4 regions of the Geminocystis herdmanii PCC 6308 genome follow, and region 3 is predicted to be linked to each of the others. Evidence: predicted binding sites of a transcription regulator. Region 3 holds the regulator's gene; each other region holds the start of a gene.
The links. The regulator NtcA, encoded in region 3, controls nitrogen genes in cyanobacteria. The targets are predictions, from matches to a motif close to TTTGTANCNNNNGNTACAAA.

Region 1 (7,910 bases), 310 kb from region 3:
GACTTGAATATACTTAAGTCAAGTATGATTTAAAATTAATTTTATCTTAGGTACAATTCCGAGGAACACATTCTGAAATCTTGTCTTAATATTTTTAGTCTCTATTTCTTCTTTTTCGATCGATCACTTTTATTACAACCAAAAAATTATACTCCCAACGATAGGATTATTTTGGGGTTTGTCATAATTACTTTTTATTTAAGTCATAGAAAGTAACTTATCATTATTTTATAATACTTCCTTAAAAGGAATATGTGTTTTATATTCATGGAGTACCGGAAAATAATTATTGTAGTCAAACAAATATTTTAATCAAGACTATCGGGACTATATTATCCGTAAACGTCAAATAAAGTTTTTTTCAGAATAATTGCAATTATAACAAAAAACGCACTAATAGACAATTAACAATTAACAATTAACAATTAACACCTTATCCACCTGTCCCCCTATTCACCTGTCCACCTGTCCACCTGTCCCCCTATTCACCTGTCCACCTGTCCACCTGTCCACCTGTCCACCTGTCCACCTATTCACCTGTCCACCTGTCCACCTGTCCACCTGTCCACCTGTCCACCTGTCCCCCTGTCCACCTATCCACCTATCCCCCTATTCACCTGTCTTTTTTTAATTTTCGATCGTCGGAAGGATAGTTCCCATTTCTCCTTCTAATTCTAAGAAGCCACTATAAGCCTCCATACCATGTTCACCAATATCTAAACCTAAATATTCTTCTTCTTGAGATACTCTTAAGCCTAGGGTTACTTTCAGTAAGTTCCAAAATAGAATACTAAAAACGATCATTGTAATACCAACTGATACAATACCTAGTAATTGCGCGCCTAATAAGTTAAAGTTGCCACTACTAAATAAACCTGATATATTTTCATTTTCTGTGATGATGGAATCGGCAAATAATCCTACGGCGATCGTACCCCAAATACCATTCACTAAATGTACAGACACAGCTCCTACAGGATCATCGATTTTGAGACTATCGAGGAAATACACCGCAAAAACCACTAAGATTCCACCGAAAGCACCAATTAAAATAGCACTAGAGTAACTAACCATAGAACACCCGGCGGTGATGGCAACTAATCCTGATAAGATACCGTTAATTGTCAAGGATAAATCAGGTTTTCCTGCCAAAATCCAACTGCTAATAGTGGCGGTGATAGCACCAGAGGCGGCGGCTAAATTGGTTACAACTGCAATATAAGCAATATCTTCTCCTACTGCCATAGTAGAGCCGGGGTTGAAGCCAAACCAACCAATCCAGAGAATGAAACAGCCAAGGGTGGCGATACTTAAATTATGTCCGGGTAAGGGCATTATACCCCCTCCTGCTTGATATTTTCCCAGTCTAGGTCCTAAAATCATTGCTCCTGTTAAAGCACACCACCCCCCTACAGAATGCACTGCGGTTGAACCGGCGAAATCTTGAAAACCTATTTTCGATAACCAACCGCCTCCCCAAATCCAATGACCAATAATTGGGTATGCGATCGCAACTAGAAAAATACTAAACAGCACAAAATCAATAAATTTTATTCTTTCTGCTACTGCACCCGATACGATGGTAGCAGCAGTACCAGCGAAAGCTACTTGAAATAGAAATTTAGCGGATAGGGGTACACCAGCCCAATTCAAAGCACCATAAACTCCCTCATAGGCATCCCCTATGGCTGGACTATTATCAGTACCATTTAAGAAAAATCCTTGTAAACCAATAAAGCCGTTACCATCTCCAAACATTAAGCCAAAACCTAATACCCAAAATGCGATCGTAGATACAGCGAAAACAATCAAATTTTTTGATAACATATTAACGGCATTTTTGCGACGACAAAAACCCGTTTCTAACATGGCAAAACCTGCATTCATCAAGATTACTAAGACGGAGGCTAAAACTACCCATAAAGTATCTAAACCAACTTTTAATTCTCCTGTAATAGTTTGCAAATCTTTAGCTGTATCTTGAGCATAAACGGCATAACTAGAACTTAATAAAAGAATGGCACTTAAAACAACACAACCTTGCCAACTGTAGGATTGTTTAATTTTCTTAATAATTATATTGAGTCTTTTTTGATTTGTTCTAATTTTTAGCATTATCCTCGCCTAAATTTTGACTTCCACATTATAAAGTCTATAGAAAATTTTTTTAGCATCAATTTTTACAAATATTTAATTAAGTTAAAACTCATTAACTTATAGATTTTTAGATTAGTAGAAAACGAATAAAATTTTTAGCTGTTTGTTGCCTTTTGCCTTTTGTCTGTTGCCTACCTTTATCTTTCAATTTAGAAGTGTCCTAATTTAATTATTGTGTTCTAAATGCGTGTATTATAAATCATAATTAATTGTCTTTGGGGATTATATACTTCTACCATAATTTGATATTTTGTACTTATATATTGATAATTTTTTTCAACTTGCTCAATGTGGGTATTTATCTGTTGTTTTTGTTGATCATTATTGGTTAAACTGTTAAGACTTGATAGTTTAGATATTTTTTGTAAATATTCTTGATTTAAAAAGATTTTAACGGTATTTGGTTCTACACTATAGCTACACTTTAACTCGCTATTATTGCAGATAGTATCTAATTCGGCTTTAATTTCTTGTTTAACAAGGGCTTTTTTTAGTTGTGATTTAGCTGTTTCTAGTTGTTTATTAGTACTGGTTTCTAAATTTTTAGCTTCTTGGGCGGTGAAGGTTTCGGGAGCAATTTTTTTTAATTCTTTTAAAGCATTTTCCCATGCAGAAACTGCTTTTGTCCATTGATTATTTTTTTGTGATTCTAAGGCTTCGTTGATATTTTTTTTTGCTTGATTTTTAATATTGAGAGCATTTTTTTCTTTGGTAATTTGTTTTTGTATTTCCATTAAATTGAGGAGATAACTATTTAAAAGGGTTTCTTTTTCTTGATAGGCTTTCGTTAAGGGTTCGATCGATTCTACTTGTTTTATTGCAGTCTGCCAACTTTTTTCAATATTTTCTAAGTCTGTTAAACTGCTAATTTCTTTTTGTTTATTTTCTATAGTTGTAGCTAAGTTTTGAGCATTAATTAAATTTTCTTGTCCTTGTTTTTCTCTGCTAATATTATTATCAGCAATGGTTAGTTGATTTTGATAAAGATTTAATTTTTCGTTTTTAAAGTTGGCTAAAATATCGATATTTAAACTATTCATAAGTTCGATCGATTCCTGCCAAAAACCTTTAATTCTAATCCATTCATCCAGAGATAAAGGAAGATTTTGAGTTAAATTTGTTGAGTCTTTTTCTAACTGTAAAGCACCCAAGACATTATCTAATTGACTAACTTTCTTATCATATTTTTCTATAAAAGAAGTGGCTTCTTCATGGTATTTTGACCAACGGGGAATTCTTTTTAACTCATTAATTTCTAATATTAAGCCTAGTTGTAAAGCCTTGATATTTTCTTCCGTTAAATTTTGATAATTAGCTTCAAATTGATTAGAAATTGATGTCTCTGTTTCAGTAATAACGCTACATTCTCCTAACACACAAGGGCGAGTAAAATAGTAAAAAATTCCGATAATACCTAAGGAGATTCCTCCTAAAAGAGAGACAATAAACCCAACAGAAAAATTTTGAGAGCTATAATATTTTTTTTGCTTAATATCTTCTAAATTATGTTCAATACTGTTGTAATAAATTTCATTGGCATCATTAATATTGCGAATCAAAAAGTTATCCACAATCTGATATTCTTCTAAGGTGTCTTTGATTCGATCGATCACTTCCGTAATAGATTCACTAATTAAAATGACTAAGTAATTATCTTCCTTAAAACAGTCAATTTCAATTCGGTCGAGATTATCAAACTCACCATTAATTATCTCATGAAATTTATGGTTTAAAGTTTCACAATCAAGGTTGTCACCAATAGCAGTTTTAATCATAGTGAATTTCACAAACAGTTAGTATAAAAATCTTATTTTCGGAGGAAATTGTCATTTTAGAGGATAATTTAATTAGATAATTATATAGCACGATCGTCTGAGCATCATCTGAAAACATTAAAAATTATTAAAAACCTAATCATTACCAGACAATGAGTTAGCTAAGACACATTTAACTTAAGTAGATTATTTAATTCTCATCATCGTTAAAGTTACCATAAAATAAAGTTCGATCGAAATACCATGAATAAAAAAATCACTTGGCAGACAAAATCCGAAAATCCCCATAACCTCACCAATTTACAATTAATTAGTCAATGGTGGTCAAATCTTGGTACAAAACCAGTAAAATTAGCCCAAAGATTAATTCCCACCAGTGGCAACCTTGACGATATAAATTGGGAAACCCAAAGATTTGACGAAGAATTTACCCTCGACTCACCTCAACTAAGAGGCATCACCCTTTATGGCAAGAAACAAGGAGAAGAAAAAGAATTTGGTTACACCCCCCATAAAATAGAATTAGATGCAGATTTTCACCAATTAGACATATATCTTCAATCTCAATCCAATCTCATCATTCGCTTTACCACAAATATTATCCAATATCCCACCCTATCCCTATCAGAAGTAGAAATAGTCAGTAATCCATCAGGAAAAAATCATGTAATTCTCCTGAGAAATCATGAACAAAAAATGGACATTACTTTTAATTTAAACCCCAATCAACAACTATATTTACTCTCTCAATTAGCCAAAACTTTAAAACACAATCCTCAAATTAATATTTCACCAGAAACCTTAGAAGAATTAATTACATTGTCAAAATAGATTTTGTAAAATTTAATAAATAAAATACTATCAATTTTCAAGAAACTAGGTAAATAGACTCATTCCTTAGTAGAATTGATAGTAAAATTTATTTTTCCCAAATATAATTATCAGAATTATGTATTGATAATAACATTTTATATAAAAGATTACAAAACTGTAGAAAATCTCCACAAAATCTCCACAATTTTTTCTTAAATTAGAGTTAAATCAAAGATAACAATAATTGAAAAGCTGAGGTAAAACCTATGAATAACTTAATCAAAGAAATTAATCAGCGTTACCTCTTAGGGGAAAGAAATTTTCATAGTCACAATTGGTCTAACATTAATCTACAAGGAATTAATTTAAGCGGAGTTAATTTAAAAAATAGTGATTTAAGTTTTGTTAATTTTGAGAATGCTAATTTAGAAAATGCTAATCTCAGTAAATGTAACTTAAAAGGTGCTAACTTAAAAGGTGCTAATTTAAAAAATGCTATTTTAGATGAAAGTGATTTAAGTTTTTCTAAACTCCATCAAGCTAACTTAAATAATGTTCATGGTAAAAAAGTTAATTTTCGTCAAGCTCATCTCAATAATGCTAGTCTCGAAAAAGCCTATTTAAGTTGTGCTAATTTTACCCAAGCCTCTCTCAATAATTGCAATCTATCCCATGGTAATATGCGTAAAGCTGAATTAAAAAACGCATTTTTAACCGGTGCTAATTTAACTCAAACCTATATGGGCGAATCTAATATAACGGGTACTTGTTTTACTTCTGCGATAATAAATAAAACTTATTTTAGAGAAGCACAATACGATAAAAATACTCAATTCGATAGTAAATTAAATCAGGAAGAAATGGGTTTAATTTATGTGGAATATAATGAAGTCGCCCTAGCAGATGTTTTAAACGCTATCAACTATATCAGCTCTTGTAGCACGAAGTATTTGGGGGTAGGTTTAGTAACCAAATATTGGCATTCTTCCAAGCCCAATAATGAATGGTTAAGTAAGTTTCAAATCAATAATCAAGGTAGGATTATCTATCTAGGTACAGAAACAGAATTGCTCAATGATTTTCAAATACAATGGTATCATCAATGGGTGAGGGAGTATTTTAAGTCTTGTTCTTTTATTATTAATAATTTTTCTCAATTAATTCAAACAGATTTATCATCTTCTCCTTACCATTTACATTTACCTTTAGTCGCATAATATTTTTTGTTAATAGACAATTCTAGATAGGGTCGGCTGAAAAAAATCAGAAGGCTATTAAAATCAAGGGTTTAGACAAACTACATTGACAAAAAAAGTGTGGCAAAATAAGGGGTGAGCGAAAAAAATGGTTGGTAAATTACCATAAATTTGGCTTGAAGTAATGAGTAATAAGTAATAGTGCGATTCGTTCGCTAGAAACTAGATTTATTATCTAGGGGATTAGCGGTAATGTATCTATTTTAGTACATTGACAACTTAATCATCATGTAGGTGTAAGTCCCATTGAAAGGAACACACTCTTGGTAATAACATCTAACGACACTAATTTGTCACCGATGACAATTAATTTGGCACTGTACAAGTATAAAAAGCCTTTGACGAGGATTGAACTCGTGACCTCACCCTTACCAAGGGTGTGCTCTACCACTGAGCTACAAAGGCGATGGGCCGAGCTGGATTTGAACCAGCGTAGGCATAGCCAGCGGATTTACAGTCCGCCCCCATTAACCACTCGGGCATCGACCCGTTTGTTTTCACATTTAATTATTATATCTAACTTTTTGGGAAAATGCCAATAATTTTGAAAATAAATTGGAAATTTGGTTTTTATAGAAAGTTTTAACAATTGACTACTAAGATTTAAGGGATAATGGGATGTAATAAATACATTCAATTTAATTATGACTAAGTTACGCAATATTCTTATTGGTGCAGGTATCGCTACAGTGGGTGCGATCGGAGTTAAAAAAGCTGTGGATTATTTTCAGGAGAAAAAACAGCAAGAAGTGGTTAATCAATTACCTGAAGATGCTTCTATTTCTAATCCTCAAGAAGAAGTCGCTTTTGCAGTGGTGGAAACTAATTCTGTACAAGGTTTTTTGGATAAAACTTTCGGCACGGTAGGACGTTATCAACCTAATCGATCGCCTAAAGTTTTTGAGTATCAAGATAAAAATTATATGGTAATTTGGGCTTATGATCAACAAAAATCGAAAAATCAAATGTTGGTTTTTGTTTATACTGATAAGGGACGAGAAATGATTGGTAGTGTGGGTTATACCGCTTCTGAAACTGATTATCGTTTAACCATGGAAAACACTCCTTTTGCTGTAATTATCAATGGCAAAAAACTTCAGTCTGGAGAAGGGGAAACTTCTGGCACTAATGATGTGGATTTTGTTTTGGCTTAGAAATTACAAATATTAATGTATAATTTCACGCAAAGACGCAAAGACGCAAAGAAAGAAGAACGCAAAGGGTTATTGTAAAGTCATTATCTTAACTTCATAAGGGAAGGGTTGAATAATATTCAACCCCTACGATCGTATTTTTCTGAAGCTCTCTAAGAGTTTGCGGTTTGTCCAATACGGGGTTCTGTTCCTGCTATAATTCGATCGATATTGCTACGGTGACGAATAATGACATAACTGGCGGCAATAATAGCAAAACCGATATAGGGTATCGTGGGTAAGAAAATCCACATCAAAATATTAACACCGATCGAGGCGGAAATAGAACTAATTGAGACAATTCTAGTTATCGCTAATACGCTTAAAAATACCGCAAAAGTACCTAAACCCACATAAGGATTCATCGTCAATAAAATTCCTAAACTGATGGCGGCGGATTTTCCTCCTGCAAAGTTTAACCAAATGGATTTACTATGCCCAATCACTGCTATTAATGCACATACAGCAATTAACCAGTCTTGCCATTGAGGGGGTAATATCTCACTATAGTCATACAACAATTTAACGGCTAATACGGCTAATACTCCTTTGAGCATATCAATAATTAAGACGGCGATCGCCGCTCCTTTGCCGACATTTCTGAGTACATTTGTCGCTCCTGTTGAACCTGATCCCATTTCTCGAATATCAATACCTTTTAACATACGAGCTAGTATATACCCAGTGGGAAATGAACCGAGTAAATAAGCGACTAA
Region 2 (7,910 bases), 1.7 Mb from region 3:
GAAACTTCCTGAGTTAATTTATGTAAATTATCCGCCTGTAAATACTGATGTTCAGCTTCGTGAATTAATGCTTGTAATTCTGGGTACATAGTTTTTCTTTAAAGTAAATCCGATAAATCATTAACATTCAAAGGTTCAACCGTCGAGCTAAAAGTATTTGACGGAGAAACTTGGGGTAAGGATGCGATCGATCCCTTCTTGTAATTTATTTGTCCAGTCCATGGCATTCTTTGGAAAAATTCCCCTACGGACATAGTGAGAGAATAATTAGGCGGAACTACTGAAACAGAAGAGGATGAATCAGAGGATGTAGAAAACTGAACAAATTTGGTTTTAACTACCCCTTGCCAATTAGCCTGTTGAAAAAAATCTTGTACTGTCAAATCAAAAGTAGGTGTAAAAGTATCTTCTACCACTTCCTCTTGAAACCTAGATTCTTCAGGGATAGTAACTAACTTTAATCCTTGCCAATTAGCCCTTTGAAAAAAATCTTCTACGGTAATGGTTTGTGAAAGAATCATTTGAGATACTCTCCGTTAACGAGTTTTTTCTGAATATCTTTTGCACCTGCGCCCTCGTTTTGCCAGAAAGTAGCTGCATCGATGCGATCTTGTTTTCCCAACAAAAATTTACAATAGGTTTCTCCCATAGAGTAACATTGAATCTCAATGCAGTTAAGTTGTTTATTAATAAAACGACTGAAAAAACCTGCCATTAAACCAGCGTAAATATGACATACAGGTTTCCCTACATCTCCTAAAGTACGAGCAACGGCGGAGTCAAAAATATTAACAAACATAAAGCCGTTTTTTTGTTCACTCAAATCCACATCCCAGTTACCCCATCCTTGAGTAGTAAAAGGCCACCACCACGCTTCGAGAACGTATAATAAGTTCATGTTGTGAACATCTTTGGGATACTCATATTCTTTTTGAAACCATTGTTCAAAAAATTCCGCATCTCGAATACCCCATTCACGACCGATATTATACATAACCACGCTAGAAGCAGAACCAACTTCTTCTTCTAAACCTTCGATTAAACCTACGATAAAATCTTCAGTTACAAGAACGTTACGAGACTCATTCCAGTCGGTAATATTACCGTTTGCGGTATCAAAGTAAAAGAAATCTTCTAAAGTATAATGATCATGTTTTTTGGGATACTTATTTTTCCAAAGATTTTGGGAAATTTTTTCTACAGTACGACTTGATTTTGTGGGTGTAAAAGTCATCTGGTTTTTTATCCTCTCAAGTTTATTCTAAATTATTTAATTAATTGACAAAAAATTTTTTTTCTACTTTTATTGTAACCATTTTTTTTGTTTTTAATCTTATTTCTTCAACATTTCTATACAATTAATACTTAACAATTATTAATATTAAAAAATAGGGAATTATGGTGTATAATTTAACGGTTGTTTAATCCATAAAACACTTTTAAGAGGGATTGAGGGGGATCAGAAATTTTTAAAACAACTTCTTACTTATTAGACATCGATCACATTTGGGGTAGGGTGAGCGAAAAAATAGTTGGCAAGTCAGATAATGTCTCGAATGTTAGGCTGTTAGGGTGTTAGGGGGAAATATCCTCAATCCCCCAATTCCCCAATCCCCCAACCTGCGAAAATTGATGTCTATTATTCATTAATCAATTTTACGCTACATTATTTTTAATTAAATAATCAACGGTTAAGTGTTTTTCTTCAATGATATTAGGTAAATCTTGAATAATGATAGAGCTTTTTTTGATGAAAGCGTTAGTCCATTTTTCTAACCATTTTAATTGCATCATGGTGGCTTGATGGTTTAATGTACCTGTAAAACTTATTTTTCCTTGTCTATCCATAGAAAATTGTTGTAGCCATTCGATGTCAGGACGACTTTCGTTAAAGTTTTTAGCGGTTATCATGCCACCTAAATAACAACCTGTGATACTGGCGATCGATTCAAAATTACTAATAACTTGGGCAATAGTAATTTTTTTACTGGCGGATGCTTGAAAAGATGAAAGTAAAGTCATCCCTAGGGTAGCAGGATCAAAACATCGATCGAACCGAGTAGTATTGTCGTATGATGCCCCCTGAAAAATAGCACCATTTAAGTGAGCTCCATTCAAAAAAGCTCCTGATAAATCGGCTTTCATGAAATTAGCTTTGGTGAGGAAACTCCCCGTAAAATAGGTTTCTTTAAGAATAGCTTTTTTAAAACTCGTTTTAGTTAAATAGGCTTTGATGAGATAAGCACCTGTTAAATTCGCCCCTGTTAAATTCGCACCACTTAAATTAGCCTCATTTAAGTAACAATGGCTTAAATTAGCATTGCTCAAATCAGTATCTCTTAAATCAGCATAACTTAGATCAGAACCTTGTAGATTAATGCCTTTTAAGTTACTATTTCTTAAATCAATTCTTCTCAACTGCATTTTAGGAAAATCTCTTTCCCCTTGACCGTATTGAGCTTTAATATCAGTATTGTAGTTATTTACCAGCATCTTATTATTTCCTTTTATCTAAATTATGTTGATTTAAGATTCTTAATTTTTAAGTTTATAAAAGAATTTTTTAATGTTTACTTTTCTTAATGATTTTTTTATCTTTCTTTAATTTTAACGGGATTCATGACAAAAAGGGTATTTTTTTTAACAAAAGTTTGCTAAACTTTAAACATCTTATAAATAATTATTTTTGTTGAGTATTTATACAGAGAAAACATCAAAAATAAATATTATTTATTAAAAATTTTTATTGAGGATTTATGGAGGGTTTGATGATCCTAAGTATTTCTTGATAAATTTGACTACTGATTCGATCGCCCCTCTTGCCATATTCTAATTTAATATCATCCACAAAAAAATTAAGTTTAAACTCATAATACAGAAAACCCTCATCATGATTTAATGCAGTGATCCAAATTTGGGGGTCTTGCCATTTTTTTCTTTCTTTAAATTTCGACTTAAACCAATCGCTCAATTCCAATACATAATCATCTAATCGAGTTTCTTCTAATTGAGGGTTAATAATTTTTTGGTATAAACGATAGGTTCTTTTTTTGATTAAATTAATTTTGCGATCCCATTCTTGGGGGATCAAATAAAGGTCTTCTTCTTGCAAATTAGGGTCTTTTAACCAAAGACGATACCATTGTTTAACTAACTCGATTAAGGCTTCTGAGTCTTGAGACTCGATAAATTCATTAAGAAAGATGTCTTGATCTCCCTCCGTAATATTAAAACCGATTAAAGAAAGAACTTGTTGATATTCTTGGATAATATTAGCAATTTCTTCAGAGGTTAAACCACCCTTTTCGGCGAATTGTAATGTCACCACTAAGGCTTCTAAAGAATATTCGATTTCCTCTAGTTTTTCGTTAACTTGTTGTTCCGCTAATAGTCTTAATTTCCCGATTTCCTGTTGTTGCTTCCCATGAACAGAAGATTCATTATCTAGGTAGTATCGATCGATCAAACTCAATTTTTGTTCAATATTAGCTAAAGTATCAGGATGAGCAAGGACAACTTCAGTAATGATTTTTTGCAGATATTCCAACTCATATTCAGAAGCAGGAATTTCTAAAGTACTGGAATAGTAAAAATAAGAAGTAGGACGACTTAAATTAGTAATATTTTGATTTTGTAAGATACTATTAGGGATATAAACATCACAATGACTATCAAATAAATAAATTTGTGTCACCCTCACACCGATACGAGATAACATTCCGATCGAGCCATCTTCCAATCGTAAAACATCTCCAAATTGAAAAGGAGTATCAATCAACAACACGATACCACTAAAAAAATTAGCGAGAATATCTTTTAAGGCAAAACCAATAATAAAAGTAGCCCCTCCCAATGTCACCCAAATTCCCGTTAAATCCACCCCAAAGGTTTTTAAAGAGAAAACACCACCCAATAAAAAGATAATAACAGGAATAACAGCTTCTACCAAAGGTAATAAAACATCATCCCACATCACTTCTGTTTGTTGAGTATATTGTTTGAGATAGTAGATAATTACTTGCTTTAAAAGTGATACCAACCAATAACTAACAATAATAATTACCGTCACCGTGAGGATAGTTTGCAGGATATTTTTATCTTCTACCAACTCCAAATCTCTCAAAGTGAATTTAAGATTAAGTACTGTAAATATACTTAGAAGAGGATACCCCGATACATTGAGAGTCACTAAAGCAATATCTTGTTCTAACTGACGAAAGAGAGGACGTAAAATAAAAAATAAAATAAGATAAATAACTATAAATCCGATACTTAAAAATCCTAAGTGAAAAAGAATAGATTGAATGGGAGGAGAAAGATTAAACCAATATTCTTGAAACATATTTTAAGAATTGAGAATTGAGAATTAAGAATTGAAAATGCAAAATTAAAAACTATTCATTATTCACTATTCATTATTCACTGCTTAATTGTATTTTTGGATACAGAAAAGATTAGTTAAAACATAACAATATTTAACAGTTAATTGAAGACTTAAGAGATTAAATCCTCAATTTCTATGTAGTTTTGGTGCAAATCTATACCAATAAAAATTCATGGTGATGATGTCAAAAAAAATGAATAACAAAGTATCTCGATCGAACGATCAAGGTAGTTTTATACTTAATTCTATAGCTCGTGTTAGAAATTTATTTTCTCCTTATCAGTTAGCCTGTATTCCCTTAACCGCCATTATTATTATGGTGTGGAATAGCGCCGCAATGGCACAAGGATTTGGACAACCCGAAGATGTAGGGCAATTAAAAATCGTTTTAGATTCTGTTTTCTTATTGATAGCAGGTATTTTAGTTGTGTTCATGAATGCGGGTTTTGCCATGCTAGAAGCGGGTTTTTGCCGTCAAAAAAATGCTGTTAATATCCTTGCTAAAAACTTAATCGTCTTTGGTATCGCCTCTATTGTTTATTGGGCGATCGGTTATGGTTTAATGTACGGTAACGGTAACGGTTTTATCGGTTTAGATGGTTTCTTTTTCAATGGTAGCAGTCTCCCTTACAGTGACTCAGAAGCCTTTGAAATAACCAAAACCATGGTTGAAGGAGTAGAAGTTGAAGTGAAAACTTTGACAAAAGTACCTGAGTCTATCTCTTTCTTTTTCCAATTAGCTTTCGCCGCCACTGCTGCCACGATCGTATCTGGTGCGGTAGCCGAAAGAATTAGATTTGATGCCTTTTTAATTTTCAGTGTACTATTAATCGGAATTGCTTATCCCATTACTGGACATTGGGTATGGGATGGCGGTTGGTTAGCGGAAATGGGATTTAAGGATTTTGCAGGTTCAACCGTAGTTCACTCTGTCGGTGGTTGGGCAGCCTTAATGGGGGCTTCCATTTTAGGACCCCGTCAAGGTAAATATTCCAGCGATGGTAAAGTAAATGCTATACCCGGTCATAATATGAGTATTGCGACTTTAGGATGTTTAATCCTTTGGATTGGCTGGTTTGGTTTTAACCCCGGTTCTGAGTTAGCTGCTACTGCAAACGTACCCTATATTGCTCTTACTACCAACTTAGCCGCAGCGGCAGGTAGTATTACAGCTACTGCGACATCTTGGGCAAAGGATGGTAAACCAGACTTATCCATGATTATTAACGGTGTTTTAGCTGGTTTAGTGGGTATCACCGCAGGTTGTGCTGATGTAACTTATTTCGGTGCTATTATTATTGGTGCTATTGCTGGTGTCATTGTGGTTTTTGCCGTAGGATTTTTTGATAAAGTTTTAAAAATTGATGATCCTGTTGGTGCAACTTCTGTTCACTTAGTCTGTGGTATTTGGGGAACTTTAGCCGTAGGTATTTTTAGTGTAAATGGTCATAGTTTCTTCACCCAATTAATCGGTGTTTTAACCGTGGGTGGTTTTACTGTTGTTGTTAGCACTATCTTTTGGTATGCTCTCAAAGCTACTGTAGGTATTAGAGTTCATGTTGAGGAAGAAGTGAAAGGTTTAGACATTTCCGAACACGGTATGGAAGCCTATAGCGGATTTGTCAAAGAAGCTGACATTCTTGCTGGAGGCTTTGGCTCTAGCGTTGGAGAAGTTAGTTCTGGCATTGAATTATAGTTACAAAAGCAGTTAGGTTGTAGGGACGCAAGGTTTGCGTCCATTAAAGTTTGCGTCCATTAAAGTTTGCGTCCATTAAAGTTTGCGTCCATTAAAGTTTGCGTCCATTAAGGTTTGCGTCCATTAAGGTTTGCGTCCATTAAGGTTTGCGTCCATTACAATCAATAACTCAGTTAATCCTGTCTCTTAGAAGACGGGTTTTTTTTGCTTGTTTTGAAGATTTAAGTTTAAAATTGACTTAAAATTAGTCTTTTTTTACGCAATGATAACCAATGCGATTATTTGTTTCGTTTTATTACTCTTTCAAAGTGTTTGTTTTTTTATTCTTCTGAGTCGATTATTTAGGGGGGCAACTCGATTTCCTCCTTTAAAACCTGAATCTGCTGATCCTTCTTTGTTAGCTAAAGTTAGTGTGATTGTACCCACTCTCAATGAGGTCGATCGAATTGATAAAATGCTAGAAGGCATTACCCGTCAAAGTTACGAAGTCAAAGAAATTATTATTGTCGATAGTAACTCCCAAGATGGTACAAGAGATAAAGTAATAGAAGCCTCAAAAACTGATCCTCGTATTCGTCTTGTCACCGATCCCCCCTTATCTAATAATTGGGTGGGCAGACCTTGGGCATTACATAATGGATTTTTAAATAGTTCAGAAACCAGTGAATGGATTTTAGGCATAGATGCAGATACTCAACCCCAAAAAGGCTTAATTCCCAGTTTGATAAATTTTGCGAATGCACATAATTATGATGTGGTGTCTCTTTCTCCTCAATTTATTCTCAAGGGTGCTGGAGAATGGTGGTTACAACCTGCTTTGTTAATGACTTTGCTTTATCGTTTTGAGTCGTCAGGAGTCGATGCAAAAAGTGCGGAAACGGTGATGGCGAATGGACAATGTTTTTTAATTAAACGCAAGGTTTTAGAAGCTATAGACGGTTATAGTTTTGCTTCTAATTCTTTTTGTGATGATGTGACTTTGGCTCGTTATATCGCCAGTTTAGGTTATAAGGTGGGTTTTGCTGATGGTGCAAAAGTGATCAAAGTGAGAATGTATGAGGGTTTAGAAGAAACTTGGCGTGAATGGGGAAGATCGATCGATCTCAAGGATGCAGGTTCAAAAGCTCAGTTATGGGCAGAATGTGGCTTTTTAGCTTTAATTCAGGCTTTACCCTTTTCGATCGTGCTTATAGGCTTTTTCTTCTGTTCTCAGTTAGATTTTCTCAGTTTTTACTTGTTATATATCCTTAATTGTATTTTACTATTAATCCGTTTTGCCTTATTAGGTGCGATCGCCCCTTCCTATCAATTTACGAAATCACCGAGGGAATTATTCTTTTTACTCTCCCCTACCGCCGATATTTTCGCAGTAGTAAGAATCTTTTTATCAGCTACGCAAAAACCCCGTCAATGGCGAGGCAGAAACTATTAGACATCTCCATTAATTGCTAAAATGAGGGCTGAAGCCCTTACTACGAGCCAATAAAAAATCTTTTTTGGAGAAGTCTATTAAGTACCTGAGTTCGATATAAAAATAGGTGAGGACTGACTTGGAAGACAGGCAGACAGGCAGACAGGAGGATTGTGTTTTTTTGAGTCAATAAAATTATTTTTAAAACCCACAAATATTGGGAATTTTTCTACCTGTCCACTTGTCCACTTGTCTACCTGTCTAGTTTTCATCATTTTCTTTATGTCGAACTGAGGTATTAAGTAGGGTTTGCTGAAAAGTCTACGGAGGAAAATCAATGATTAGTTTTGATGATGAAATGAATAAACTGTCACCTGAAAGACGAGCAAAAATTGAAGCTAAAACTCAAGAATTGTTAC
Region 3 (7,910 bases):
TTAAAATTTTCTACTAAATTAGCAGGAGTTCCAGATCGATCGACATAATATTCAGTATTTTTAGTTATTTTTTCTACATATAATTTATCATCAAAATAAAGATGAATTTCTATATCATGTTCTATTTGTTTATCCTTAAAATAAGAGATTATTTCTTTAGCGATATTGTGATTAACCGGCTTATGTAATAATATTTCTGAAGTCTCAGGATTCTGTATCCAAGCACCATTATAGCCAATAATAGGTAAGTTAGCCTCTATTTCTTCATGAAATCTTAAAGCTGAACTATACATTCTTCCTGTGGCTAATCCGACTTTTATGCCCCTATTTTTTACTTGATTAATGGCTTTTTTAACTCGATCGTTCACATGATTAGACTTACCTGAAATTGTACCGTCAATGTCTAAAATTAATACTTTAATATTTTTCATTTTATTTTATATTAATAGTTATTTTTTTATAGAATAGTCATTTTTTGAAGAGATTGCTTCGTTACCTCGCAATGACATTTTTATTAGTTTGTAGTAAGGATTTTAACCCTTCTTAAACCAAATATGGTCGAAGTCTATTATATGAGTTACTGAGTCTAAAAGATTATTTTTTACATAAATGGCTGAGGATTGCTATAATTTATTCAAGAATCATTAAGAAATATTACCAATGAGTAACCCCCTAAACGAAGCATTTATTTTTGGAAAAGCCTTTGCCGAAGTTTTTACCGAAAAGGTTGAGGATAGTTTAACAAATCTTCTCAGTGATATTGGTAAGTTTGACACTGAAACTAGGGAAAGATTAAAGGAATTTGCCCAAGAAGTCAAAAACAGGGCGGAAGCGACTAAACAAAGTTCTTCTAATCCTAATACTACCATTACTGTGGAAGCTGACAGTTCGATCGATCTACAGGAGTTATTAGACGAGTTACGTTCAGAAATTGCTCGTTTAAAAGCAGAATTGAACAATTATCGCCAAAAACAACCATAGTAATGGAGAATGGATAATTGAAAATTGAGAATTATCCAGTATCTATATCTACTATCGGATATTAGGCGAATTGTTGACTTAAAGCGACAGGATTATGCACAGTAATTTTTTTCTTGGTAATAGAAATCATGCCGTCTTGTCTTAATTCTCCCAGTAATCTTGTAACTGTCACCCGTGTTGAACCAATGGCTTCGGCGATGGCTTGATGAGATAACTTGAGATCGATCGTGATACCATTAAGGCTAGGAATACCAAAATCTCGACATAGTATCAACAAGAAACTAACCAAACGGGAAGCCATATCACGATGTGCAAGGGTTTCAATCATTAATTCTGTTTGTAAAATACGAGACGACAGCCCCTGCAACATCAGTCGTGATAATTCAGGATTATCTCTTAACGATCGTTGAAAATGCTCAATGGGTGCTGATAATAATTCTACAGGAGTGAAAGCCACCGCATGATAAAATCGATCGGACTTTTGTCCTGTAATTAAGGAGAGTACGCCAAAAATACTATTTTCTCTCAGTAAAGCAACAGTAATTTCTTCCCCAGCTTCATACACTCGTGACAATTTGACAGCACCCTTCATTAAAAAATATACCCTTTCGGCGGGATCTCCAGGGAAAAAAATCGTTTTACCACGCTCAAATCTTTCTATCACAGGAGTATAAATTCCTGCACCAATTTGACGAAATACGGACGCTAAAGGTTGCTCTTGAGTTGATACTGATTGCATAGGGGATAGTTACTGAATAATATTTAAGGTTCGATCGTACAAAGGACACTTTTTATAAGAAGATAAGTAATTGTAAACTAGATAACTATCAATAACGTAATTAGTTTAATCAATTACTGTCAGATATTACAGAAAATTAAAGAAAAAATCAAGAATATGTTAGATTTAACAAACAAAAATGCCCTTGTCACTGGTATTGCTAATAATAAATCGATCGCATGGGGTATCGCTCAACAACTACATAAAGCAGGAGCAAATATTGGAGTCACCTACCTCCCCGATGAAAAAGGAAGATTTGAGAAAAAAGTAGGAGAATTAGTTGCCCCCTTAAACCCTAGTGTTTTTCTACCCTGTAACGTACAAGATGATGCTCAAATTGATGAAACCTTTGCTCAAATCAAAGAAAAATGGGGACATATTGATATTTTAATTCACTGTTTAGCTTTTGCTCAAAAAGACGACTTAGCAGGAGATTTTAGTAACACTTCCCGTGATGGTTTTAAAACCGCCCTCGATATTAGTGCCTATTCTCTCACCCGTTTAGTACAATCCGCTAAACCCATAATGGCTTCTGGTGGTAGTGTTTTAACTCTAAGTTATTTAGGAGGAGTTAAAGTTATTCCCAACTATAACGTTATGGGTATTGCTAAATCTGCCTTAGAAATGAGTGTGCGTTATCTTGCCTCAGAATTGGGTAGTCAAAATGTAAGAGTCAACGCTATATCTGCTGGTCCTATTCGTACCCTTGCATCTTCAGCCGTTGGGGGAATTTTAGACATGATTCACCATGTAGAAGCCGTTGCACCGTTAAAACGTACAGTAACTCAAATAGAAGTGGGCAACACCGCCGCCTTTTTGTGCAGTGATTTAGCCAGTGGTATTACAGGACAAATTATTTATGTCGATGCAGGTTATGAAATTATGGGCATGACTCAGGGATAATACCTCAGTGAACCATAAAGAAAATGATGAAAACTAGACAGGTGGACAGGTGGACAAGTGGACAGGGAGAAAAATTCTTAATATTTGATGTACTTTTGAGAGAATTTTATTCATTCACAAAAAATATAATCTTCCTGTCTGCCTGTCTGCCTGTCTTCCAAGTCAGCCCTCATCTATCCTTATTGATTTTTTATGTTCAATTCTTTGATCGAATTATATAATCTTCTGAAAATTACACCTGAAACCTGCCCTTATCAGACATTCTTGCATCGAACTGAGGTGAACTCAGGTTAAAATGAAAGACTCTGATAGACTAGATTATTTATGCAGTTAACAAACCACTATGTTGAAGTAAAGGTTTCGTGTCGGGTTGTCTGCCTCGAAATTGAGTGAAAATTTCCATGGGCGATCGACTTCCTCCTAATGCTAAAATAGTGTCTCGGAAACGTTTGCCCACTTCAATAATAGCGTTTTCGTTTTCTAAACCTACTTCTTCAAAAGCAGAAAAAGCATCGGCACTAAGCACCTCCGCCCATTTATAACTGTAGTAACCTGCGGAATAACCTCCAGCAAAAATATGTCCAAAACTACACAAAAACTCATCCTCTGGTAAAGGTGGTATTACTGTAGTTGTTTTGGCAATTCGATCGCGCACTTGGTGAGGAGTTTCACCACTATTAGGGTTATAACGGGAATGCAACTCTAAATCGAGGAGGCTAAAAGATAATTGACGCAACATACCAGAACCACTCATGTAATTTTTAGAGGCTAACAATTTTTCGTAATAGTGATAAGGTAAAGTTTCCCCCGTCTCATAATGTTTTGCCATACCAAAGAGGGTATTTTTTTCTAAACACCAATTTTCCATAAACTGACTAGGCAACTCCACCGCATCCCATTCCACATTATTGATACCAGAAGCGCCAATATAGTCAATTTTAGTCAACATATGTTGTAAACCATGACCAAATTCATGGAATAAAGTCTCAACTTCTCCAAAAGTCATCAAACTAGGTTTGTCATCAATAGGAGGAGTTTGATTACAGGTAAGATAGGCAACGGGAAGACGGGTGATAACCTTGCCATTTGCCTCAAATTTTGCCCTACCTAAACAGTCATCCATCCACGCGCCACCTCTTTTTTCCGAAGGGCGCGAATAGGCATCAAGATAAAAATGGGCAATAACCTCATTATTTTCATCGGCAACTTGAAAATATCGAACATCCTCATGCCAAACAGGCGCTTCTCCATCAGCAGGAGTAATTTTAATACCAAAAATCCGTTTTGCTAAACCAAATAAACCCTCTAAAACTTCATTTAAAGGAAAATAAGGGCGTAATTCTTCTTCTGTGAAATTAAACTTAGTTTCCCTCTGTTTTTCTGCCCAATAACTCACATCCCAAGGATTTAAGTTATCAACTTGAGCAAATTCTTTTAACTCTTTTAACTCTTGTTGCGCAGCAGTATAACTGACAACTCGCAATTCTTCCAAGAGTTTTTCCACGGTTTCCACACTATCCGCCATTTTTTTGGCAAGGCTAACTTGGGCATAATTTTTATAGCCTAAAATGTGAGCTAATTCTTGTTTTAAGCTCAAAATCTTGATAATTAAGGGATTATTGTCAAATTCTCCGCTTCCAGCACGGGTTACATAAGCTCGATAAATTTTTTCTCTTAAATCCCCTCTCTTACTAAATTTTAAGAAAGGGCCAAAACTAGGATAATCTAAGGTTATCACCCAAGGACCATTTTCGGGAGTCGCATCTTCATCTCCCTCACTTCGGGCAGTTTGAGCGGATAAACTGAGTAAACTGGCGGGTAAGCCATCTATTTCTTCGGGAGTTGTTAGGCGTAATTTAAAGGCTTTGGTAGAATCAAGGACATTATTCGAGAATTTAGTCGATAATTCAGCTAATTCTAAGTAAATTTCGTTAAAACGCTCTTTTTTCTCTCCTTCTAAGGCAACTCCCGATAATTGAGCTTCTTTGATGGCAGATTCGATAATTCTTTGTTGCGCCGACTCGAAACTATGCCATTCGTCACTATTCCTAATCTTGACAAACCCTTCGTATAATGTCTTACTTTGAGTTAATTTGTTACTAAATTGTACTAACTGGGGTTGTACTGTTTCATAGGCTGTACGCAATTCTGGGCTATTTTTTACTCCCATGAGATGCCCAATGATTCCCCAACTCCAGCGCAGTCTTTCTTCAATATGATTTAAAGGCACAACTAAACCTTTCCATGTGGGTTTAAAATCGGCTTCTAAGTGCCTTAATTCTATGTCTAATTCCGTTAATAATTGTTCGATCGCTGGTACGATATGATTAGGCTCGATGTCTTTAAATGGAGGTAATCCTTCCCCGATTAATAACGGATTGCTTACGGTAGTCATTCTTAATTTCTCAATTTTCAATAGTTATTTTCTATAATATTCTAACGATTCAATCAATAAAAATTTAATCGATTTGCTCAAGCTATTGTAATTGTTAATACTAACTCCTAACTCCTAACTCCTAACTCCTCTCTCCTCCCTTTATAAAAATACTTTTTTAACAACCTCTCACTACCTATATTAAAGCCTGTAAAAGAGCTTGAAATTTCAGCTTAATTTCGATCAATTCTTGTTCAGGTTTTGAACCCTCAACTATTCCAGCACCCGCAAATAAACGGGCGTAATTACCTTTAATTAAAGCCGATCGAATCCCCACCACAAATTCACAATTTCCTTGCCTATTTAGCCATCCTATAGGGGCAGAATATAAGGCTCGATCGAACTTTTCTAAGGCTTGAATTTCTGTACAAGCTATATCTGTGGGAATACCAGCCACAGCAGGAGTTGGATGTAATTTTTCAATAATTTCTAAAGGGTTTAAATCAGTATTTATTTGAGCATTAATAGGAGTCCATAAATGTTGAATATTAGATAACTTTAATAATTTTAATGTAGATTTTCTCGGACTTAATCCCATAGTTAATAATTGATTAAAAATAAAATCACTAACTATTTGATGTTCCCTTTTTTCCTTCTCACTATCTAATAATTTATTGCCGATATAATTATCATCTTCCTCATTTTTTCCTCTGGGTGCAGAACCTGCTAAAGCATCACTAATTATGGTATTATCTTTAATAGAAAGTAGTCTTTCTGGACTTGCACCGATAAAATGTTCTTGGTTTTGATTGCTGATGGAAAATACATAACAATCAGGATAATTTTTTCTTAAATTATTCAAAGATTTAATAATATTAAAATTCTTATTAGTTTTTACTTCTAAACTATGGGCAACTACTATTTTTGTGAGTTTTTTCGTGTGAATTGCCTCTAATCCTAGATTCACTTTATCGATAAAAGATTGATATTGATCTTCTGCTAAACTATAATGTAAAGTATTTTTTTCTTCCGTAAAATTTTGATAACTAGAGATTATTTTTTGACTAAAATTATTATTTATATATTGTTTAATTAAATTGATATTTTCTGGGTTATTATAAGTGTTGATTGTTAAAGTATAAATATTATCTTTTTTTAGTAGTTGAATAGCAGGTAAAAATATTGTAGCGAGGGGGAAAGAATGAGAGAGATTATGATAAGAATTAAAAAAACTAAAGTAAGAAAAAAAATAAGCCTGATCATTAGCTAATTTTTGACGGGTTTCGGTGATAAACTTTTGACATAAAGAAAACCTATTATCATCTTCTTTTAGACTATGATTAATCGTCAAACTTTTTAAAGCACTAATAGCCACGATCGATTCTTGTTTTCGTTGATTTTCCCAATAGAAAGAAAGTTGATTTTCTTCCTTCATCACCGAGAAAAAAATCAGACTATCAAGAGGATCAATATTAAAAGAAAAAGAAATAATATCGGGATTTTGATGACTGTTATTAACGTTTTTTTGAGAAGATAAAAAAATTAATTCTTTTAAAATTTTAGTATAATCTAAAAGATGAAATTGAGAAGGAATTACGGGCATAAATAATAATAAATAGTGAATAGTGAATAGTTAATAACGACTTTTCTCTCTATAAAATTTATCATAATTCCAAGAGAATAATTGACAATCAACAATCAAAGATAGACAATGAGGAACTAACAATTATTCATTATTCATTAGACCTCTTGCACAATAAAAAGTAAAATCTGTATTTAGGGTGAAAAATGTTAATTTTTTAACTCATTACTTATTATTCATTACTCATTACTCGACTTCCGCAAGAAGTCTATTATCAATTCCCTAATCCCTATCATATCGAATTAGAGATCATGACTATAACCGAACAGGCAAAATCATCAAATATCAATACATCCCCTAGCAAAAATAAACTTTGGTTTGCCGCCATAAAACCTCCCATGTACACTGTCGCAGTTATTCCCATTGGTTTTGGCACGGCTTTAGCCTATGGTGAAACGGGAATATTTCATCTTAATATTTTCTTGACTTTCTTACTCTCAGGAATTTTCATTATTGCATGGTTAAATCTCAGTAACGATGTTTTTGACTCTGATACGGGAATAGACGTAAATAAAGCTCATTCAGTAGTAAATCTGACAGGAAATCGTAACCTAATCTTCTGGATTAGTATCGGCTTTTTATTATTGGGTTTAGGGGGAATTTTGTTAATAAATTATTGGCTCAAGGATTGGACTGTGTTATGGTTAATTATCGCTAGTTGTGCATTAGGTTACACTTATCAAGGACCTCCTTTTCGTTTTGGTTATTTAGGTTTAGGGGAAATAATCTGTTTTGTCACTTTTGGACCTATGGCGATCGCATCTGCTTATTATAGTCAAGCTCAATCTTTTTCAGCATCATCTCTTTGGGCATCAACTATCATTGGTATATCCACATCCATCATCCTTTTTTGTTCTCATTTTCATCAAGTTACCGATGACATTACCGCAGGAAAAAAATCTCCCATAGTCAGATTAGGCACAGATTTAGGAGCAAAAGTATTAATCATCTCAGTAATTTTGTTCTATAGTTTATGTGTTGTGTTAACCCTAATCAAAATACTTCCCGATAATGCTTTAATAGTAATGCTAAGTTTGCCCATTGCTTATCAATTAATCAACCATGTAAGGCAATATCATGATCAACCAGAAAAAGTAAAAAATAGCAAATTTATCGCTGTAAATCTACATTTTTTTAGTGGTTTATTATTGTGTTTGGGTTTAATTTAGCGATATTAAGACTTAGATATTTGTAACAAAAAGAATTAAGAGATTGCTACACCTACGGGAACG
Region 4 (7,910 bases), 1.7 Mb from region 3:
TAATTGCCATGAGGGATTTTTTGCTAAAAACTGATTAATAATATCCTCATTTTCACTTTTATTTAAAGTACAAGTAGAATAAACTAATACACCGCCATTTTTAACCCATTTTGCCGAATTTTCCAGCATTTTAAGCTGTAATTCTGTTAAAGGTTTTATCTCCTCTGGTTTTTTGCGCCAACGAATATCAGGATTTTTATGTAATGTACCTAACCCTGAACAGGGTACATCCACTAATACTCTATCTGCTTTATTTTCCCATGTCGTCAACTCGCTACTATCTGCTTCTTCCACTTGGATAGATTTTAGTTGTAATCTTTCTACATTCTCCGTAACTTTTTTTAATCTTGAAAGAGATCGATCGAACCCTATAATATTACCAGTATCCCCCATTAACTCCGCTATATGAGTAGTTTTCCCCCCCGGTGCGGCACAAGCATCGATAATAGTTTCATGGGGTTGAGGATTAAGAAAATGGGCGACAAGTTGCGCACTACCATCTTGAATTGTAAATAAACCCTCTTTAAAACAGTCTAATTGAGTGATATTTCCTGCGGATTTTGTCAGTCTTAAACCTTGCGGAAGATGAGGTAAAAAACTGGTTTCTATACCATTATTTAATAATATTTCCTGTAAGTTTTCCCTCGAAATTTTTAAGGTATTAACTCTTAAATCAATACTAGGAATTTGGTTATACCATTCTAATAACTTTCTCGTTTGTTTCACATTAAATTGTTCGATAAAAAGAGCAACTAACCAATCGGGAAAACTATATTTCACCCCTAAACGGGGAATAAAATCATCAGGTAAAATTAAAGGGTCTTCTTTTTCTGATAATCTAAGGTACGATCGAAGGATACCATTTATCACCCCTGATAATTTCGACAACCCATTATTTTTAGCTAAATCAACGCTAGTATTCACCGCCGCCGACTCAGGAATTTTATCCAGATACCGTAATTGATATAACCCTATTTGTAAAATTATACGCAGGTTTAAAGGTTGTTGAGATGCCTTTTTTGTAGCTAATTGATTAATCAGACTATCTAAAGTACGTTTACGCCTGACGATACCATACACCAATTCTGACACTAGATGTCGATCGAAAGCAGAAATAGAAGAATTACTCAAAACTCTTTCCAAAGCAATATCAGTATAAGCCTTTTGTTGATAGATATTTTGTAAAGCCTGAAAAGCCAATTGACGGGAATTATTCATAAAAAAAGATGTTATAGTGAGTAACGAAATAGACGTTATTTTAATTCTAATTCTTAATTCTTAATTCTTAATTCTTAATTCTTAATTCTTAATTCTTAATTCTTAATTCTTAATTCTTAATTCTTAATTCTTAATTCTTAATTCTTAATTCTTAATTATGTCAAAAAATATTGCACCTTGGAGAACTTATTTACAAAAAGCACTACACAAAAATCGTTCCAACCTATTCAGTCGTTATTTTGCTTTAGCTACCGTCACAAAAACAGGTTATCCTGCCAATAGAATGGTAGTTTTTAGAGGCTTTTTAGATAATAGTAATAAACTAGAAATAATTACAGATATTCGCAGTCAAAAAATAGAAGATTTAAGTCATAATTCCTACGGTGAAATTTGTTGGTATTTTGCCAAAACAAGAGAACAATTTAGAATAACAGGAAAAATAGAAATAATCACCGCCCATGACGATAATCAAGAGTTGCTAAAAGAACGTCAAAAAATATGGCAAAAACTAAGTTTAGCAGGAAAAGAACAATTTTATTGGGAAAATCCTAGAGAATTATCGATCGAAAATAGTGAGATTCCTACGGTAGATATTGATGAGGAAAAACCGATAGAAAATTTTTGCTTATTATTATTAAATCCTGAAATTGTGGATCATTTAGAATTAAAAGGCAATCCACAAAATCGTCATATTTACGAGATGGATAATGAGGAAAAATGGCACATGAAAAAAGTTAATCCTTAGTTTTTTTCAATGCTTTAACCTAACACCTAAAACCTAATACCTTCCCCCATTAAAAAACTATGAGGCAACGCTTACTTAACAATCGTAGTATAAAGAAAACTCGTAAGGATGAGGACGAAGACGCATAGGGTTAACCTCGTTATCTAGCTTATACTCAATCCAGTTTTCGATAAAGTCTGTAGTAAATACACCACAATCCGTTAAGAAACCATGATCTTTTTCTAAGGCTTCTAAAGCCGCTTCTAATGAGCCGGGAGTGGAAGGAATTTTGCTTAATTCTTCAGGAGATAAGTCGTAAATGTCCACGTCAAAAGGCTCACCCGGATCGATTTGATTCTTAATACCATCGATACCAGCACATAACATGGCGGCAAATGCTAAGTAAGGATTGCTTGTAGCATCAGGACAACGGAACTCAATACGTTTCGCTTTGGGGTTACTACCCGATAAAGGAATACGGATAGAAGCCGATCGATTTCCTTGAGAGTAAGCTAAGTTTACAGGAGCTTCAAAACCCGGAACTAAGCGTTTGTAGGAGTTAGTGGTAGGATTAGTTAATGCTAAAAGAGCAGGAGCGTGTCTGATGATACCACCAATATACCATAAAGCCATTTGACTTAAACCAGCGTATTTGTCACCAGCGAATAAAGGTACACCGTTATTCCAGATAGATTGGTGAGTGTGCATACCAGAACCATTATCATTAAATAAAGGTTTAGGCATAAAAGTCACAGTTTTGCCGTATTTTTTCGCTACGTTTTTGATGACATATTTATAAGTCATTAAATAGTCTGCCGCTTCCACGAGGGTAGAAAATTTAATACCTAATTCATTTTGTCCACCCGTTGCCACTTCATGGTGATGTTTTTCGATGGGTACTCCACATTCTGCCATAGTTAAGAGCATTTCTGTACGAATATCTTGGGTTGTATCCGTAGGTGCAACGGGGAAATAACCTTGCTTGTAACCCGGTTTATAACCTAAGTTTCCACCTTCTTCTACTCTACCAGAGTTCCAACGTCCTTCCACACTGTCCACATAGTAGTAACCTTTGTTTTCAGTTTGATCAAAACGAACATCATCAAAGATGAAAAATTCGGCTTCGGGTCCAATATAAACAGTGTCACCGATACCACTAGAGGCTAAATATTCTACAGCTTTAGCCGCAATACTACGAGGGTCTCTCGAATACCATTCACCCGTACGAGGTTCTTTGATACGACAAATCATACTCAAAGTAGGTTCAGCATAGAAAGGATCGATCCATGCGGTGTTAGGATCGGGTACCATACACATATCTGAGTCATTAATGGCTTTCCAACCACGAATACTTGAACCATCAAAAGCTACACCTTCAATGAAAGAGTTTTCATCGATTTGATCATAATAAAATGAACAATGTTGCCATATACCGGGAGTATCAATAAATTTTAGGTCAATAATTTTAATTTTTTGATCTTGAATCATTTTCAAGACTTCTTGGGGGGTACTAGGCATTAACTATTTCTCCTTTACTTACTTTATTTATTTAACCACTCAAACACTTAATGCTAAGGATAGATTTATCTTTGTTTTGTAGCTATTGATACATAATCTTCAAATCACCTCAGTTGTTGATTGCAGGTGTCAGGTGTCAGGTGTCACCTGAGTTTAATATAAAGTTTCGGTGGTATAAAAGTGACAAGTATCCAGTGTTAGGTATTAGGTTAAAGAATTCACAAAAAATATATCTTAATTGATTTTCTTATTTTAAATTCTTTATATTAATTAATCAATGTTCGAGAAATCTTTACCTGATACCGATGAAACCTATTAAAATTTAACATATAAATGAGTGCGTAACGTCAGTTAAAATTATCTTAAAGATCATTAATCACAGAAAAGATGAATCATTTACAACACTATTTCGATGCAGAAGAAAAGAAAAGTTTTGAGTTACCCGGTGCTAAACCCCATTATAATCCCGATCGAGCAGGACAAGTAGGACATATCGCCCTTGATTTAGCTTTAGATATAGACAATCAAAGTTTCGGCGGTACTTGCACTATAACCCTAACTCCTGTTCGATCGAACATCAAACAATTAAATTTAGATGCAGTGGACTTGACTATTAGCGCCGTTTTAGTGGATAATATTAGTCAATCTTTTAATTATGATGGGGAAATCCTGACTATAAACCTATCAGAAGCCACAACCGATAAGGATTTAAAGATTTCGATCGAGTATAGCAAAGAAAAACCCCAACGAGGCTTATACTTTATCGCCCCCGATGAACATTACCCAAATAAACCCTCCCAAGTGTGGACACAAGGAGAAGACGAAGATTCGAGATACTGGTTTCCTTGTTTCGACTATCCGGGGCAATTGGCAACATCAGAAATAAAAATAACAGTACCCTCAGATTATATTGCTATCTCCAATGGCGAGTTATTTAAGACAGAAGAAAAAGACGGTAAAAAAATTTATCATTGGTTGCAATTCCAAGTGCATCCCACTTATTTAATGACGTTAGCAGTAGGAAAATTTGCGGAAATTGAGGATAAATGGCAAGACATCCCCGTTAATTATTATGTGGAAAAAGGCAAAGAAACCGAAGCTAAAATTAGCATGGGTAAAACTCCAAAAATGATTGAATTTTTCTCTCAAAAATACGGTTATTCTTACCCCTATTCTAAATATGCTCAAGTCTGTGTCGATGACTTTATTTTCGGCGGTATGGAAAATACTTCAACTACCATCCTAACCGATCGATGTCTCCTCGATGAAAAAGCCTCCCTTGATAACCGCAACACCGAGAGTTTAGTTGCTCACGAGTTGGCGCATCAATGGTTTGGGGATTTAGTGGTAATTAAACATTGGAGTCACGCATGGATTAAAGAGGGAGCGGCTTCCTATGCAGAAGTATTATGGACTGAATACGAATACGGTAAAGACGAGGGCGCTTATTATTTACTAGGGGAGGCAAGAAATTATTTTCAGGAGGATTCTTCCCGTTATCGCCGTCCTATTGTTACCAATGTTTACAGAGAAGCTATTGAATTGTACGATCGACATTTGTACGAAAAAGGTGCTTGTGTTTATCACATGATTAGGGGGATTTTGGGAGAGGAGTTATTTGATAAATTTATTCATAGTTTTATTAATAAAAATGCCCATAAAACTGTCGAAACTATTGATTTATTACGCTCGATCGAAGAATCAACAGGTTATAATTTAAGTCCTCTTTTTGATCAATATGTCTTTAGGGGAGGGCATCCAGATTTTAATATTAATTATAGTTGGGATAGTGATAGTAAGTTAGCCATAGTAAAGATTAAGCAAACTCAAGCTAAAGAAAAAGATGGTAAATTTATCGACTTATTCGATTTAAAAATACCCTTCGCTTTTGGTTATCTTAAAGAAGGAGAAAAGCCTGTTTTAAATACAGTTTCTCTCAAACTTAATCAACTGGAGCAAATTTTTTATTTTCCCTTACAAGAGAAGCCCGATTTTATCTCTTTTGATGTCGGTAATTATCACTTAAAAACTGTTAAATTAGAATACGGATTTAGTGAATTAAAAAATCAGTTAAATCATGATCCTGATGTGATTTCTCGCATTTATGCTACGATGGCTATTGGTAAAAAAGGTAACTTAGAAGCAGTAAAAGCCTTAGAGTATGCCCTTGAAAACGAGAGATTTTGGGGAGTAAAAGTCGAAATTGTCAAACAATTGGGCAAAATTAAGCTAAATCAGGCAATGGAAGTCTTAATTAACCACCTTAACGACACAAATCCTAAAGTCAGAAAAGCCATAGTGGAAGCCTTAACCCACCACAAAAACGAAGCCAGTTACAACGCTTTGAAAAATATCGTCATCAACGGTGATGCTAGTTACTATGTGGAGTCGTCTGCTATCAACGGTTTAGGGAAGTTAACCACTGGTAGCCTTGAAGATAAAGAAGAAGAAGTTATTACTCTCCTTGAGGAAATTTTAACAGAAAAAAGCGGTTGGAATGAGGTAATTCGATCGAGCGCTATTACCGCTTTAAGTCACCTCAAAACCAACGAAAAAGCCGTTGACATCATCGCTAAATATACCATTTTGGGTACTCCTCAACCCCTGCGCCTGACGGCAATTCGTAGCTTAGGCTCGATCGCTAAAGGACAAAAATCTGATAAACTAACCTTTATCCTCGAAAAATTCGAGTCTCTGATGTCAGATACCTTCTTTTTGACTCAAATGTCATTAATCGGCGGTTTAGGGCAAATAGAAGACTCTCAAGCTATCGCTCTATTAACAAATTTAGCGGATAGCACCCCTGATGGTAGAGTGAAAAGACGTGCCGAGGAGGCAATTAATGGAGTAAGAGGTAAACTAGGTAAAGATAAGACGATGAAAGACTTACAACAAGCTATGGATAAGTTAAAAGAGGAAAACCAAGACTTACAAAGCCGTCTCGCTAAATTAGAAACAACAAACAATTAAGAATGGAGAATGGAGAATTGAGAATGGAGAATTGAGAATTGAGAATTAAAAACTTATCAATTTTTCTTCTAATCCCCTAATCCCCTAATCCCCTAATCTCCTAGTCTTCTAGTCTCCTAGTCTCCTAGTCTCCTAGTCTCCTAGTCTCCCCAACACCCTAATACCCTAACACCCCAACCCCCTTTCCGATACCTATTACTGACTGATGGAAATATGTCGAGAGGTGATAAGCGCTAAATCCGAAAGGTTATCGATGGTTTCTAAGTAGGGGAAATAGCCTAACACTGGCACTTGAGTTAAGGATTCTACTAACTCTTTGGGTGTCCATTTATTTATATCTTCCTCACTACAGGCATTGACACAGTTAAAAATAATCCCTTTTAATTTGACTTTGTGATGTCGAGCTAAGGCTACATTTGCCACTGTCTGGGCGATCGAACCTAATTTCACAGGTACGACTAATATAGTATCTAAACGCCAAGTACCTGCGATGTCGGCAATAGTTAACTCGTTTGTAATGGGAGAGCCTAAACCGCCTAAACCTTCTACGAAGACTAAATCACAGGTTTTTTGTAATTGTAACAGATTTTGCCAGATAATGCTTAAATCGATCGAGCGGTTTTCTAATGCGGCGGCAATGGGAGGCGCTACGGGAGTATCAAACCGTAAGGGTGTAATCACATCATCAAAAAACCGTTGATAAAATTCTGCATCTCCTTCTATGCCAGTTTGTAACAACTTCATTAACCCTGTTTTCACTTTGGGAAAATACTGCTGATAATACGCCCTTAAAGCTGTGGTAATGATGGTTTTTCCTGCATCTGTATCTGTACTAGCAATTAATAAAGTGTTCATGAATTTTAATATATTGTATGTTACCTCGATCGAACTCTAAGAAACCCTGTTATTGATAAAGTTTGAACAAGCTAACAAAATTTTACCAGTTTTCAAGAATTAAATTTAGTAAAGTATTACTGAAAATCAATTTAACTAATGTTTAAATCAATTCTTGCTACTATCTCCTATCTCCTATCTCCTATCTCCTATCTCCTATCTCCTATCTCCTATATTTACCACTTCTTATAAGGTAAAAACTTACCACACATTGTAACTTTAACTCGATCGCCCTTAGGGTCTTCCACTTTATCCACATCTAGGGTAAAATCGATGGCACTCATGATACCATCCCCAAATTTTTCTTGAATCACATCCTTGAGAGGCATTCCATAAACCTGCATAATTTCGTAAAAACGATAAATCAGAGGATCAGTAGGAATTATCGGGTCTAAAGAGCCTTTTAATGGGGGTATAGTTAATTCTTCAGCAAACTCAGGGGATAACCCTAAAGCCTCTACTAACTTTTTCGCTTCCGTCTCATCAGCGGTAGCTTGACGGTAGATGACGGAAGCAATCCAAACTTCATCTCTACCTAAAATTTCTTCTAATTGGGCAAATGTAACTCCTTTTGCTTTTTTTGCAC

Region 1: SYN6308_RS09295 (ammonium transporter) is a predicted target of NtcA. The motif match lies at 2,168-2,187, and genes of this name have one in related genera.
Region 2: SYN6308_RS16415 (ammonium transporter) is a predicted target of NtcA. The motif match lies at 4,430-4,449, and genes of this name have one in related genera.
Region 4: glnA (type I glutamate--ammonia ligase) is a predicted target of NtcA. The motif match lies at 3,536-3,555, and genes of this name have one in related genera.

What each region holds. Positions count from the first base shown of each region.
Region 1 covers NZ_CM001775.1:1,846,241-1,854,150, forward strand. The annotation lists gene SYN6308_RS09295 (ammonium transporter) at 628-2,115, opposite strand; gene SYN6308_RS09300 (hypothetical protein) at 2,337-3,932, opposite strand; gene SYN6308_RS22215 (hypothetical protein) at 4,176-4,763, shown strand; gene SYN6308_RS23350 (pentapeptide repeat-containing protein) at 5,012-5,962, shown strand; tRNA gene SYN6308_RS09315 (tRNA-Thr) at 6,335-6,406, opposite strand; tRNA gene SYN6308_RS09320 (tRNA-Tyr) at 6,409-6,490, opposite strand; gene SYN6308_RS09325 (hypothetical protein) at 6,646-7,155, shown strand; gene plsY (glycerol-3-phosphate 1-O-acyltransferase PlsY) at 7,308-7,910, opposite strand, start outside.
Region 2 covers NZ_CM001775.1:3,266,525-3,274,434, reverse strand. The annotation lists gene SYN6308_RS16440 (hypothetical protein) at 1-89, opposite strand, end outside; gene SYN6308_RS22790 (hypothetical protein) at 99-521, opposite strand; gene SYN6308_RS16430 (V4R domain-containing protein) at 518-1,234, opposite strand; gene SYN6308_RS16425 (pentapeptide repeat-containing protein) at 1,657-2,493, opposite strand; gene SYN6308_RS16420 (mechanosensitive ion channel family protein) at 2,744-4,342, opposite strand; gene SYN6308_RS16415 (ammonium transporter) at 4,578-6,080, shown strand; gene cruG (2'-O-glycosyltransferase CruG) at 6,343-7,512, shown strand; gene SYN6308_RS16405 (hypothetical protein) at 7,829-7,910, shown strand, end outside.
Region 3 covers NZ_CM001775.1:1,539,911-1,547,820, forward strand. The annotation lists gene SYN6308_RS07840 (Cof-type HAD-IIB family hydrolase) at 1-431, opposite strand, end outside; gene SYN6308_RS07845 (DUF6825 family protein) at 661-981, shown strand; gene ntcA (global nitrogen regulator NtcA) at 1,043-1,720, opposite strand; gene fabI (enoyl-ACP reductase FabI) at 1,877-2,662, shown strand; gene SYN6308_RS07860 (M3 family metallopeptidase) at 2,985-5,057, opposite strand; gene SYN6308_RS07865 (isochorismate synthase) at 5,233-6,639, opposite strand; gene menA (2-carboxy-1,4-naphthoquinone phytyltransferase) at 6,930-7,847, shown strand.
Region 4 covers NZ_CM001775.1:4,150,673-4,158,582, forward strand. The annotation lists gene SYN6308_RS20670 (16S rRNA (cytosine(967)-C(5))-methyltransferase) at 1-1,218, opposite strand, end outside; gene SYN6308_RS20675 (Npun_F5749 family FMN-dependent PPOX-type flavoprotein) at 1,376-1,963, shown strand; gene glnA (type I glutamate--ammonia ligase) at 2,039-3,460, opposite strand; gene SYN6308_RS20685 (M1 family metallopeptidase) at 3,848-6,430, shown strand; gene bioD (dethiobiotin synthase) at 6,626-7,285, opposite strand; gene cynS (cyanase) at 7,501-7,910, opposite strand, start outside.